4 regions of the Pseudohongiella sp. SYSU M77423 genome follow, and region 4 is predicted to be linked to each of the others. Evidence: predicted binding sites of a transcription regulator. Region 4 holds the regulator's gene; each other region holds the start of a gene.

Region 1 (3,550 bases), on a different contig from region 4:
TCGAGGCATTGATCGGATATGTCGGGGCCGCCGCCACCAAGTCCATCATGCTGGGGCTGATCATCCTGGCGACGGCGACGTTTTTTGTGGATGTGCGTATTGCCCATCCGATGCTGATGCTGGTGTTTCTGATACTGACCGGCATTACCTTCAGCCTGTTCGGTTTTATTATTGGAATCTGGGCCGATAACTTCGAGAAACTACAGTTGATTCCGTTGCTTATCGTGACGCCGCTGGTGTTTCTGGGCGGCAGTTTTTACTCAGTCAGCATGCTGCCGCCGGTCTGGCAGACCATCACACTGCTGAACCCGGTGACCTATCTGGTCAGTGGTTTTCGCTGGAGTTTCTACGAAATTGCTGATGTCAGTCTGTGGATCAGTCTGGGCATGATCGGTGTGTTTCTTCTGGCCTGCCTGCTGGTGGTGGGCTGGATATTCCGCACCGGTTACCATCTACGCAGCTGAGACTCGCTGCGGCGGGCCGTCGCAGCAGAACTGGGCGGCCAGCGCGGCTCAGTTGGCCAGTACCACGCGATCGCGGCCGGACTCCTTGGCTTCGTAGAGGGCCGCATCAGCGCGTGCAATCATGCGCTCCAGCGGCTCGCCGGAATGGTATTGGGTGACCCCCATACTCAGCGTGACCTGAATGGTCTGGCGACCAATGGCAACATTGTGGTTTTTGACAGCGTTGCCGATCTTGCCTGCCAGTATCAGGGCTTCATCAGACGTGCAGCGGTCCAGCAGCAGCACAAACTCCTCACCACCCCAGCGGCACAGCGAATCGCTGTCACGGATATTTTCCTTGATGACGGTCGCCACGGCCTGCAACACCATGTCGCCAGCATTGTGGCCATGGGTATCGTTAACCAGCTTGAAATGGTCAATGTCGATCGTGATCAGTGACACCGGACGCGCATAACGCGGCAGACTTTTGCTGATGTGTTCAAAGATGGATTCAAACAGATGGCGGTTGGCGGCGCCGGTCAGCTGGTCAGTGGTTGCCATTTGCTCCAGTCTGCGCTGATAGGAGCGCAGGGTGAAATGCGCAGCCAGCAGCACCAGAATCATGATGGCGCCGGACAGCGCGAGGTTATTGATCAGGGTGTTGTCCAGACGTTGCTCACTGGCGGCATTGCTTTGTTCAACAATCAGGTACCAGTTAAATTCCGGCACCAGCCGGCTGTTCAGATAGCTGTGGTTGCCAGCATTGTCAGTTATTTCCAATGAAATACTGGGTGAGCTCAGAATCTGTGTGGCGTGCAGCGAGAAGTTTTCCCGCTCCTGCAGGCGGTTGGGGCCCTGATAGCCTCTGCCGGTCAGCGTGACATTGCCCTGGCGGTCCACAAAATAAATCGTGCGGTTATAACGCTCCTGATAGGTATCGATTAACTGCGTTACAGCCTGGACCGAGAGACCTACACCAGTGGCACCGATGTACCTGCCATCGTAATCCTGTACTTTGTAGTTGATGAAAATGCTGACCCGGCTGGTGTCAGCCGTATCAGTATCGATATTTATTTCATAGTCATCGCGCATATCACGCACCCGGAAATACCATGCATCCTGGGGGTCGTCGCTGCTGACCTGTCTCAGGATGCCGCTTGGGTGGTAATACTGGCGAGTCTCGTCCGACACATAAAACGCCGTGATGGTGTCATATTGGCGCTGGATCTCGTTAAGGTAGGCGATGATGCGTTCGGCGTCTTCCTCGCCACTGATAGCCCAGTCGCGAACAAAGGTATCAGAGGCCATCACCGACGAAATCAGGATGGGGCGCAGCAGATCGCGTTGTATCTCGGAGTAGATGTTGTCACTGGTCAGCGGCAGCATCTGGTTGGAAATGCTGCTGGACAGCGATTCCCGTGCCACGAAATAGCTCGTCAGACTGGTAGCTGTAAAGCCCGCCACCATAAGGATGATGAGAGCTGTGACGAACAGGTACTTCCGTTTCAACATTGTCGATAATTCTCTTGCGCTAGCGCATTTTGGCACATGGCGGTGGTTTTGTGACTAAAGTCACAGAATTCGGGGCCGATACTCTTGATGTGGTGCCTGTCAGTCGTCAATGGTATCACTTTTTCATCCGATGGCAGTTGATCGCCGTCATATGCTGGAGTTTGCCTCATGTCTACATCTCATAAATCCAATTCATCCCGCAAAATGGGCTTTGGCAGTCGATTGACGCTGTTGATGACAGGCCTTGTTCTAACGTCTGTGCTGGTGGTCGCCAGCGTGTTGTATGTGTCATACCGTAATTCATTTACTCAGGTCACACTGGACGAGTTGAGCACCACAGGTGAGCTGAATATGCAGTCCTTCCTGGACTGGGCGCTGGCCCGGCAGGATGAGATGCGCTATCTGGCGTCACTGGACGCAGCGAGGTTTCAGGATCTCGAGCAGCTGGAACAACTGCTGCAGCGTATCGCAGACATGCAGGGATTTTACGACACCATCTTTTTTGTGGATACCCGCGGAGTGGGGGTTGTCGGCGTTGAATTTGATGGGCAGTCACGTGTCATGCCACGGGAGGAGGCCAATGCCTTTGTGGTCAGCGACCGCGCCTGGTTTCAGCAGGCGATATCTGGCGAAGATGCCTTCTCGCAGCCTGTAGTCTCGCGGGCGACCGGCAATACGGTCAGTACCATCGCCATTCCGGTCAGGGTCGGCAATCAGATCGTCGGTGTCATGCGCGGTGCCGTGAAGGTCGACACGTTGCTGTCGCGCGTCAGTGAATTGAGCCGTGGCGCCGGGTCTGAGGCCTATCTGCTGGACAGCCAGGGCGTTCCTGTCACGACGGCGGCTTCTTTGCGTCAGGTGAGTGGTGCCATCAGCACCGAAGCGGGTCGCGCCATCAGTAACGGCCAAAGTGGTGTGGGCCTCTACAATAACGCCGCTGGCACACCGGTGGTGGGCAGCTATACTTTCATGCCGCTGATGGGCTGGGGACTGGTCAAGGAAATCACGCAGGAAGTTGCGCTGGCGGAGTTGAGCGCTGTGCTGTTGCGGGTTATCGGCGTCACATTCGTGGTGTTGCTGGCGGCCATTACTGCCAGTCTCTTGCTGGTTCGCAATGTGCTCAAAACCCTGGGCGGCGATCCTGAGTATGCGGCCGATGTTGTCCGCCAGGTGGCCGATGGCGACCTCACGGGGGATATCAGACTGCGATCAGGTGACAAGAGCAGCCTGCTGGCATCCATCGCGACGATGCAGGACAGCCTGCGCGAAATGCTGGATGAAGTAACCCGCTATGCGGAAAACGTGGCCTCGGCCGCCACCGAGCTTACCCAGGTTAATGACGTCACGACACAGGGCATTGTCGATCAGAATGCGCGAATTGACAGCACTGCGGCAGCCATGAATGAAATGACTGCGACGGTGGAAGAGGTGGCCTCCAATACCCACCGTGCAGCGGACAGTGCGCGTGATGCAAGCAGCCAGGCAGGGCATGGTCGTGAGGTGGTCGCGTCCACGGTGGAAGCGATCAACGCGCTGGCAAGTGAAATTGAGCGCGCCGTAGAGGTCGTGACAGAGCTGCGTGCTGACAGTGATCG
Region 2 (3,550 bases), on a different contig from region 4:
AGATGGCCTCCCAGTTAAGGTTGACGATACGGTCGACTCCCTGCACCAGAAATCCCTGCACGGAATTGTTGTATTCAGTGATGATAATGAAGCACTTGTCCACATCCTGCAGCGGACGTCCACCGGTAGCCGCATTAAGATCCATGATGGAAATGGTGCGGCCACGCACGTAAGCAACGCCGCGCACCACATGACTGCTGTGCGGCAGCACGCTCAGCGGTGGGCAAGGCAGCACCTCTTTGACTTTGAATACGTTGATGCCGTAGACCTGTCTGCCGTTGAGTCGGAACATCAACAGCTCCAGACGGTTCTGGCCAACCAGCTGGGTTCGTTGGTTAACACTGTCCAATACGCCTGCCATCTCAGTCTCCTGCGGTGTAGATTCGCTAATGTAGCGGGCCTGAGCCCTGTCTTTTCTTTATATCGACAGGATGTCGAGTTTCATAAGTGCAAAAATTGATACACGCCATGAAGCTGCTGACAATGCCTGTGGCCTGGTTAAACCACACACAGGCTGGTTGCCCTGCTCTTCCCGGCAATGCTTAGCGGCATGTTTTTTGCTTTCTTTACTCCAGAAAGCAATATCAGACCAATTACGGCCCTTTTCAGGCCGTCGATGACAAAAAGCGTCAGGGTTTTGACAGTATGAAGCTTGTTAGCACTAATTTTTTCTCGCATACTGCCGCTATTTACGCAGTGGCGCGGCACTTATTTGCCGCCTTGATGCTGCTTTGGGTGCCAGTTTCAGCTTTGGCGCAGACATCATCGGGGGCACAGCAGCTGCTGGACGCTGCCTATCAGGCATTACAGTCAAACTGGTCGGATCAGGGCGATCGTGTAGAAATCGAAATGGCGTCCATTGATCCCAGGCTGCAGATTCCAGTGTGTCAGGTACCTCTGGAGAGTAGTCTCAACTCGCTGGGTTCCGGAAACACCGGGGGTCGGGTGACCGTCAGGGTCAGTTGTAGTGACAACGCCCCATGGACGCGCCATGTGGCGGCGCAGGTAAAGGTTTATAGAGAAATCGCTGTAAGCTCGAGAGCTCTGGAACGCGGTGTGCGCATCAACCCGCCGGACGTCGTGCTGGAAGAGCGGGATGTCAGCCAGATTCGCGGCCAGATACTCGAATCGACTGAGTCTGTAGTTGGACAGGTATTGCGACGTTCATTGCGCCCGGGCGATGCCTTGACGCTGGACATATTAGAGGCCCCGACGCTGGTCAGGCGCGGCGACACCGTAGTCCTCACGGCAAGCCGGGGTAGCGTCAGCATTCGTCATACTGGCACGGCGATGCAGGATGGTCAGCAGGGGCGGCAGATACCCGTCCGCAATGACCGCTCGGGACGTGTCGTACAGGCCATCGTGATCGCTGAGGGCGAGGCAGAGGTGGTTTTTTGACGCAACACGACAAAAACACATCAAAAACACTAAAGTTAGACATTTATCGGCCGTTACATTGGTCAGGAAGGTAATACTCTTTTTGAGAAGCTCGTTAAACGCTGTCTCCTGACAGCATCTGACAGCTAATTACAGGTATTTGATTATGGCTATTTCATCGATCGGCAATTCTTCATCTGCTCCGGACAGTCGCTCAACTGTCAAGCAGACTGACGGTCAGGCAGCCACTGGCGCCAACACCAGCCACAGCCGTACCGACTCTCAGGGCGAAGCTCAAAGCCAGACAGTGGATGCTGTTTCGATCAGCAGCCGTGCCGCTGACCTGCAGGCGCTGGAAAGCAGCGTTCGTGCACTGCCAGATACTGACGCGGCGCGTGTCAGTGAATTGCGTGACAAGATTCAGTCCGGTAACTATTCAGTTGACAGCCTCCGGCTTGCTGACAAGATTCTGGCATTCGAGAAAAACCTGTAAACGGGCTGCATGAGCGACAACGAACTGCAGCACCTGCTGCAAGATGACCGCGAGAAACTGGATGCCTTGTACGAAGTACTTCAGGCGGAGCGCAGTTGTCTGGAAAAGCGGGACCTTGATCAACTCAACAGCCTGCTGCAGAAAAAACAAACGCTGCTGGGTGCCATCGAAAACAACGATTTCCGACGCCGGCAACTTCTACAGAAGGCTGGCCTGCCTGCCAGCCAGACCAGCCTGTCCCAGCTTAAAGCACTGCTCAAACAGAACAGTTCTCACGCGGTTGACCTGCTTGATGCAATTGAGCACCGGCTGCAACAATGCCGCGAGTTGAGTGAAACGAACAAAATAATCGTGCACCGCAGCAAGCTTAATACCCAGCGTGCACTGGCGATTCTTCATGGTTCCCAACCGCTGGAGAATGTTTACAATAGCCATGGCACCACCGGTTCAAGCACCATCAAACGCGATCTTGGCAATGCCTGAATAACAACGGACATACCATGACAGGCAGTGAACGATACTACACTTCGGCGGGCGATATTTTTAGTGTGCTCAGGACATTGCAGGCTGACCGCTCTCCCATCAATATCCAGTTCCAGTCACTGACGACTCCGTTCAGCACTATCGTGCTGCACGTCAATCTGCGCGAAAAAGTATTTCACCTCGATGAATTTTCACTGCCGGTTGCACACAAGCGGGCAATTGAGGGTGACCCATTTGCAATCTACGCTTCCATCAATGGCATCCGTGTTCACGCCAAGGACCTGGTGGTTAAACGGGTTGGCCTCGATCGCGACGGTGAATTCTACGAAGTCGCATTTCCGGAACGATTGCTTTATCTGCAGCGACGTGATGCATTCCGTGCCTGGGTCCCGACAACGATGTCAACAGACGTCGTTTTGACTCGTAAAAATGAACTTCCCAAGGTCAAAGGGCGGTTACAGAACATGTCGGCCACCGGATTCCGGGTTGTCGTGGAAGGAAGGCTCAAGCCAGACTTTGAAATGCTGGAGTCGATGCAGGCGAAAATGGAATTGGCTCTGGTTGAACATACCCTTGATTGCCCCGTCGAGGCGGTTTACTCACAATTCGCGCAGGAAACCAATCAGACTATCTGTGGATTCCAGTTCGGGAATCTGGGCCGCCAGGATCAGGTCAGCATTAACCGCTTTGTCACCCAGCTGCAACGCAACAGTATCGTCGATTAGCTTTCAGCCAGCAGCGCCTCCAACCTCGGCAGATCCTCAGGACGATCGACATCCCAGCGCGGTTCCAGCTCGGCCCAGGATATCCCTGCCGACTTCAATCGCTGCCGGGTCTGCTCCATAACCTGACCGCTTCCCCATGTGATTTCTGAAAATAGTGCACTCAGCGTCTCACTCGCAAGCGGTGCCGCCAAGCCGATAAGGACATAACCTCCGTCCTCGGCGGGTCCCAGCACAACCGGCACACCCTGTCTCAGGCAGTCCAGTGCCCGCCTGATATATGGCAGGTCAACCGACGGACAATCCGAACCCACGATCACCACTGCTTCCATGTGCGCCAGCGTGTGCTGCGCAGCTTGTGCCATTCTCTCGCCCAGACTCGCGCCGGATTGATAAAAAACAAATCCCGCAGCTCCCAGCCCCTCAAAGAACGCCTCTTGCCCCGGTTCAGACGCCCACAATTGTGCCGGCAGCA
Region 3 (3,550 bases), on a different contig from region 4:
CATTAGCGTGCAACTGAAATGGGCGCATCAGTTTCAGTTCGCCGGTTACTATGCTGCGCTTCATCAGGGCTTTTACGAAGAGGCCGGCCTGGATGTCACATTGATTGAACATCTGCCTGGTCTCACTCCTATCGACCAGCTCATGGGTGGTCGGGTAGAGTTTGCGGTCGCGGACACGGGCGCGTTGCTCTACCGGGCAAGCGGTGTCCCAATCGTGGTGCTGGCTGCCATTTTTCAGCACTCGCCATCTGCTTTAATATCCCGAGCTGACACCGGCATTAACACCCTGGCCGATTTACGCAACAGGCGCGCAATGCTGGCCGGCGGCTTTATGAATGCCGAACTGATGTCAATGCTGCGGCAGGCTGGCATCACCAGCAATGACTTTACGCTAGTGCCTGGCAACACCTCTATCGATGTACTCATCAACGGCGGGACTGATGCCTACAACGGCTACACCACCAATGAGCCCTACATGCTGGAACAGCGCAATGTCCCATTTCGGGTATTCCTGCCGCAGGACTACGGCGTCGATTTTTATGGCGACATCCTGATCACACGCGAATCGCTGTTGAACACGCAGCCTGAGGTCGTCGCCAACTTCAGGCAGGCCACAATTCGGGGTTGGGAATATGCTGTTGCCAACATTGAAGAAATGGTTGACCTGATCATGACCGACTACAACACCCAACAGAAATCCAGGGAACACCTGGTGTTCGAGGCACAGGAGTCAGCGCGTCTGATACTGTCCAACGTTGTGCCTGTTGGTTATATGAACCTGGAGCGCTGGCAGCGCATCGAAAACATATTCAGGGAGCAGGGACTGTTGGACGTTCCGGTCGATCTCGCGGGTTTTGTCTACGTGCCCTCGCAGCAGGACAGTCTCTGGTCCCTGCTAATGCGCTACCGCATAGCACTTGCTGCCACCACAGCGCTAATCCTGGCGGCTCTGCTTGCGCTGCACGTATGGCGTCTGCGAGCACTGGTTGCGCTGCGGACTCGCGAGCTGGAAGCAGCCCGGCATCAGGCTGAATCGGACGCCAGAACCGATGCCTTGACAGGCCTTTCCAACCGGCGTCTTTTCCTCGAAAGCCTTGATCGCGACTTGAGCCGCGCCGCGCGTGGCCAGTGCAACCTGGCGCTGATCAGTATCGATATTGACCACTTCAAACGCGTGAACGATCAGTATGGCCACCTGGTGGGGGACGAGGTACTCAAAGGGGTGGCTTCAGCGCTGGCTGGCTGCGCTCGCTCTGGCGATCTGGTGGCACGCACGGGTGGTGAAGAGTTTGCCGTTATCTGTCTCAACACCGATGCGTCAGAGGCCCGCTTGCTTGCTGAACGCATGCGACAGCAGGTCGCCAGTATGGACATCAACACCGTTGATGCTCGCATTTCATTAACGCTCAGCCTGGGTATTGCCGCCTATCAAGTGGGGGACACCACCATCAGTATTATGGCACGAGCCGACGATGCCCTTTACGCCGCCAAGAATCGTGGCCGTAACCGGGTGATCTGCGCGGAAAACGCCGGCACTGCACCCGAATAGTGCACAAAGTGTCGTGCGCCTCCCAAAAATGTGACAGTTTGGTGACAACGTCGCGCATTTCCTAAAGAACTGCGCCGAACTGCCGCTTCTTGATTTTGACTAGACACATTTCCTCTACTTAGTTTCCAAGACAGCAAAGACATGAACTCTATCAAAGCACGACTGATGACTGTTGTGGCAATCGGCCTCGCCGCCTTCCTGGTCGCCAGCATTATTGCCATTACGATGCTGCAGCGAACCATTGCTGCATACGAACAACTGGTTGTTGACCAGGTAGCAATAGAACGTGATGTTCAAAACATCAATCTGGACTTCAAAATTCAGGTTCAGGAGTGGAAAAACGTCCTTCTGCGAGGCGCAGATGCCGAGCGGCGGGATCAATACTGGACACGGTTTACCGAGTTACATGAAAGCATTCAGCAACGCAGCCAGAGCCTGTTGCAGCGAATGCATCCGGGCGATGCGCGTGAGCTGGTCAGCAACTTTCGTGAGCGTCACCAGGAGCTGTATGACGCTTACCAGAGCGGACTGAATGCATTTGTCTTCAGCGGCTTCGACCATACGGTTGGCGATCAGGCCGTATCTGGCATCGACCGCGAGCCCACTCGTCTGCTTCAGGAAGCGGTTGATGAACTCAGCGCTGCCAGCCAACAGTCTGCCACCTCATTGTCGGCAAGCAGTGAACGTCTGGTGATGCTGTCCTACCTGGCTATCTGCGTGATCGCCGGTCTGGTGCTGCTGATCACGCACCTGGTCATCAGCCGGGGCTTCATTCAGCCTTTGCTGGACATAGGCAAGGTCGTGGAGCGGATGTCACATGGCGACTTTGCAGAGCCGATTGTATCCAACCGCAAGGATGAACTCGGCAAGTTGAGCACCGAGCTCTCGCAGATGCAGGACAAAGTGGCCAGCATTATTCGCTCGGTGCAGAGCGAGGCAGCGACGCTGGCCGCCGCTTCCGGTGATATCAATGAAGTCTCTGAAGAAATCAATGTGCGCACTCAAGACTCTGAAAACTACACCGATCAGGTGGCTGCTGCCATCACCGAGATGAGTCAGACCATCCAGGAAGTAGCCAGTAACTCCGTACAGGCGGCCAGCGCTGCCGAACAGGTTGATCAGAGCGCACAAAGTGGTATCAAACTGATGACCAGCACCTCGACTGCAATCGACTCGCTGTCGACCGATGTTCAGCATATTGCGACGCTGATGAACCGTCTTCAGGAAAACACCAGTAGCATCGGGACGGTGCTGGACGTTATCCAGGCGATCGCCGAACAGACCAACCTGCTTGCCCTGAACGCTGCCATCGAAGCAGCGCGAGCCGGCGAACAGGGTCGCGGTTTTGCTGTGGTTGCTGACGAGGTAAGGGCCCTGGCGCAGCGCACGCAGGAATCCACCACCGAGATTCAGCGCATTATCAGTGAGCTTCAGAATGGCGCGAGTGCGGCGGCCGATGCCATGCGGCACGGGCAGACCAAAACATCGGAGGCGGTCACGCTGGCAAGCGATTCACAGCAGGCGCTGAATGAAATTGGTCAGGCCATCGCGTCGATCAAGGACATGATCACGCAGATTGCCACGGCGGCTGAGGAGCAGAGCTACGCTACCGATGAAATCAACCGCAATGTGCTGCTGGCGGTAGAACAGGCCCAGAAGTCTCGCGTCGCCGCTGAAAAGTCCTCGGGCACGGCGGACGATCTGGACAAGTCAGCGAAAAAGATGACCTCACTGGTGTCGGCATTTAACACCTGAAACCATCAGCCAGAGGCTGGCTGCTCGCCCTGCAACTGAGCAATCAGCCTCCTGCTTGTGACCGGTTTGCTGTACAGCCAGCCCTGCGCGCAGCAGACGCCTTTTTCCCGCAGCACATCCGCCTGAATCTGCTGCTCGACCCCCTCCGCAATCACCTCTACATTCAACTTGTTTGCAAGTTCTATTAGATGGAATACCAGCTGTGTTTTCACTTCGTCCTGAGCGATCGTCTCTACGAACAGGCGA
Region 4 (3,550 bases):
TGGTGAAGATGCGGCTATTCTGTCAACCCGCAGCGTTGAGGGCGGTGTTGAGGTGGTGGCCACGCCTGCGCCGGCCTCGCCTGACAAAGCGGCGGAGTTTAATGCTGCCAATGAGCCTTCGGTCAGCAAAGCGGAATTTGGCGCCATGCGCTCTGAACTGAACAGCATTCGCAGCCTGCTGCAGCAGCGCCTGAATGGACTGGCCTGGGATCAGTTTGCCCGCCAGACACCAGCTCAGGCTGCGATCTGGGAGCGACTTGTGGCGATGGGCCTGCCCGGCAATATCAATCAGCGGCTGCTGGATCTGGCAGGCCAGGCCCGCACGCTGGATCAACTCTGGCGCCAGACCTTATCGGCGCTGGTCAAAATGACGCCGGTACACAGTGCCGATCCTGTCAGCACCGGCGGCATTTTTGCCTTCCTGGGTCCGACCGGCGCTGGTAAAACGACCACCATCGCCAAACTTGCCACCAGGTTTGTGCTGGCGAATGGTCCGGAAGAGGTTGCGCTGGTTACCACGGACAGCTTCCGACTGGCTGCCCACGAGCAACTGCGCACGCTGGGTCGCATACTTGGCGTAACGGTACGGATTGTTGATAATCAGCATTCACTGGGCGATACGCTGCAGAGTCTGGCCCACAAGCGTCTGGTTTTGATCGATACAGCAGGTCTGCCATCGCGGCATCCGGAGCAGCAGCGACAATTGTCTGAGCTGGCTGACCAGCCACAGGTTCAAAACTGGGTGGTACTGCCTTGCACGGCTCAGGGCCAGGTGCTGCAGGCGGCGTGGAAAACCTGTTCGACGGCAGGCGTGTCAGGGTGTATTCTGACACACTTGGATGAAGCCTGTGTGATGGGCGAGGCGTTGGCGCTGTGTATTGATCGCGCCGTGCCAGTAGTATACGAAACATTTGGCCAGGCCATCCCCGATGACCTGGCTGTGGCGACTGCGCAGGCGCTCGTCAAACGGGCGGTGGCACTGGGTCGGGCTCAGGCCGCGACGCCCGTGGATCGCGCACGCGTCATGAACAATTTTGGCAGCCAGCCGCCGAGCAGAGCGGCCGCAGCAAAACGTGCCGCGATTTAGGGGCACGGGCTGATCAGGTAGGAGATTTATAGGGATGCATCCCATACAGGTACTGGCAGTAACCGGCGGCAAGGGCGGTGTCGGAAAAACCAGTATTTCGGTGAATTTAAGTCTGGCAATGGCCCAGGCTGGCAGACGTGTGGTTTTGATGGATGCCGACCTGGGACTGGCGAACGTTGACATCCTGATGGGCGTCAAGGCCGACAAGACCATTGCCGAGGTCATGGCGGGAGTCTGTGATCTGCGCGATGTCATGATCGAGACGCAGGGCATCAAGATCATTCCGGCATCATCTGGTGTACAGACGCTGGTCAATATGGGCGCCAATCAGCATGCGGGCATCATTCATGCCTTCAGCGATCTGTCCGATGAGCTTGATGTACTGGTCATCGACACGGCGGCTGGCATCTCTGACTCCGTGGTCAGTTTTGTGCGCGCGGCGCAGGAAGTGCTGGTTGTTGTGTGCGATGAGCCCTCGTCGATGACGGACGCTTACGCACTGGTCAAGTTGCTGAACCGTGATTGCCAGTTGCGCGATTTCCGGATTCTGGCGAATATGACAAGATCGCCACAGGAAGGTCGCAACCTGTTCAATCGGTTTGCGGCAGTTACCAGCAAGTTTCTGGATGTTAATCTGCGGTATGCCGGTGACATCCCCTTTGATGAGACAGTACGCAAGGCCGTGCAGCGACAGAAGCCAGTGCTTTTGAGCTATCCGGGCGGCAGAGCGGCTGATGGATACCGACGTCTGGCGTCGGAAGTGCTGGGTTGGCCGGTGCGAACTGAGGCAACTGGTCAGTTGGAATTTTTTGTGGAACGACTTGTACAGGGCATGGCCTGAGATATGGGTGCAACACTTTATCAGGACGTTCAAGTAGCCGGGGCAGACGACCTGGTCATACAGCATGCGCCGCTGGTGAAGCGGATTGCGCACCATCTGTTGATGCGTATGCCATCCAGCGTGCAGCTCGACGATCTGATCCAGTCAGGCATGATTGGCCTGCTGGAAGCTGCCCGTAAGTATGATGTCAGCAAGGGAGCCAGTTTTGAAACCTATGCAGGCATTCGAATTCGCGGTGCCATGCTGGACGAAATCAGGCGCGGCGACTGGGCACCGCGGTCTGTACACCGCAAGAACCGGCAGGTAGCCGAAGCCGTCAAGGCCATTGAGGCGCGCACCGGCACTGACGCCAAAGATCATGAGATTGCTGCCGAAATGGGTGTCGATCTCGATACCTACTACACCATTCTACAGGATGCCAGTGGCAGCCGCCTGTTCAGCTTTGATGATCTGACGCAGGGTGGTGATGATTCCTCGATCGAAGTAGCCTCGGGTGAAGTATCCGGTCCCTCGGAAGAGCTGCAGGAGGATAACTTCCGTGAGCATCTGTCCGAAGCCATAGATGGGCTGCCCGAGCGCGAAAAGCTGGTCCTTGCCCTGTATTATGACGAAGAACTGAATCTCAAGGAGATTGGCGAGGTTCTGGGTGTCAGCGAATCCAGGGTCAGCCAGATCCATTCCCAGGCCGCCCTGCGGCTTCGTTCGCGTCTTCAGGAATGGCGTTGAGCCCCTTCCGTCCGCTAAAATTGCATTAATTGCACTTATTTAGCAGTTCGCTCTAAATTTTTTCACTTTCCAAGCGATAACATTGCCAGGGGAAACCATATTGTTCAGGTTGCCCCCGGACAGATTTCATGACCTGGAGGCGGTTTTGGACAAAAACATGAAGATTCTCATTGTTGATGACTTCTCAACAATGCGTCGAATTATCAAAAACCTGTTGCGGGATCTTGGTTTTACCAATACAGCCGAAGCTGATGACGGCAACTCCGCCCTGCCCATGTTGGAAAACGGAAGTTTTGACTTCCTGATTACCGACTGGAACATGCCAGGCATGACCGGAATCGATCTGCTGAAGGCTGTGCGGGCCAGCGAGAAGCTGCGCGGACTGCCTGTGCTGATGGTAACCGCGGAGGCCAAACGGGATCAGATCATTGCGGCTGCGCAGGCAGGGGTCAATGGCTACGTAGTTAAACCTTTTACGGCTGCTGCGCTGGAGGAGAAGATCGAAAAGATCTTTGAGCGCATTGAAGCCACCAGCTGAGGGACCGTCAATGGCTGAGATAGACCAGGAACGCTACGAGTTGCTCTATCGTGAAGTGGGGCGCCTGACCCGGGCCCTGCACAACGCCATCCGCGACTTTCACGTTGGCATTAACGTGACAGGCAGCGCCGAGGTTGAACACGAACTGTCTGAGATGGCGGACGCCCGAAGCCGGCTTAACTACGTTATCAAGATGACAGAAGAAGCCGCCAACAAGACCATGGATCGGGTGGATGACTCGATCCCGATTATTCAGAGCATGGTGGAGCAGAGCAATGAGGTTGGTGATCGCTGGGCTCAGTACGTCGCCTCTCGCTCTTGCTCCGATGATGAGAAAAAGCTTTTTGAAGACGTGAGT

What was found. Region 4 encodes FliA, which starts transcription of late flagellar genes. Its sites were predicted from a motif close to CTAAAGTTTNNNNNNNNNNNGCCGNTAA; they were not measured.
Region 1: QGM61_RS01570 (methyl-accepting chemotaxis protein) is a predicted target of FliA. The motif match lies at 2,010-2,037, and genes of this name have one in related genera.
Region 2: flgM (flagellar biosynthesis anti-sigma factor FlgM) is a predicted target of FliA. The motif match lies at 1,428-1,455, and genes of this name have one in related genera.
Region 3: QGM61_RS03645 (methyl-accepting chemotaxis protein) is a predicted target of FliA. The motif match lies at 1,611-1,638, and genes of this name have one in related genera.

Annotation. Positions count from the first base shown of each region.
Region 1 is NZ_JARYTH010000001.1:355,357-358,906, reverse strand. It holds gene QGM61_RS01580 (ABC transporter permease) at 1-464, shown strand, start outside; gene QGM61_RS01575 (sensor domain-containing diguanylate cyclase) at 513-1,955, opposite strand; gene QGM61_RS01570 (methyl-accepting chemotaxis protein) at 2,124-3,550, shown strand, end outside.
Region 2 is NZ_JARYTH010000006.1:143,872-147,421, reverse strand. It holds gene QGM61_RS13670 (chemotaxis protein CheV) at 1-361, opposite strand, end outside; gene flgA (flagellar basal body P-ring formation chaperone FlgA) at 646-1,398, shown strand; gene flgM (flagellar biosynthesis anti-sigma factor FlgM) at 1,544-1,870, shown strand; gene QGM61_RS13655 (flagella synthesis protein FlgN) at 1,880-2,353, shown strand; gene QGM61_RS13650 (flagellar brake protein) at 2,371-3,078, shown strand; gene QGM61_RS15290 (TIGR04283 family arsenosugar biosynthesis glycosyltransferase) at 3,075-3,550, opposite strand, start outside.
Region 3 is NZ_JARYTH010000001.1:845,912-849,461, forward strand. It holds gene QGM61_RS03640 (GGDEF domain-containing protein) at 1-1,549, shown strand, start outside; gene QGM61_RS03645 (methyl-accepting chemotaxis protein) at 1,691-3,304, shown strand; gene QGM61_RS03650 (EAL domain-containing protein) at 3,310-3,550, opposite strand, start outside.
Region 4 is NZ_JARYTH010000002.1:58,614-62,163, forward strand. It holds gene flhF (flagellar biosynthesis protein FlhF) at 1-1,087, shown strand, start outside; gene QGM61_RS04070 (MinD/ParA family protein) at 1,116-1,928, shown strand; gene QGM61_RS04075 (RNA polymerase sigma factor FliA) at 1,932-2,654, shown strand; gene cheY (chemotaxis response regulator CheY) at 2,800-3,192, shown strand; gene QGM61_RS04085 (protein phosphatase CheZ) at 3,203-3,550, shown strand, end outside.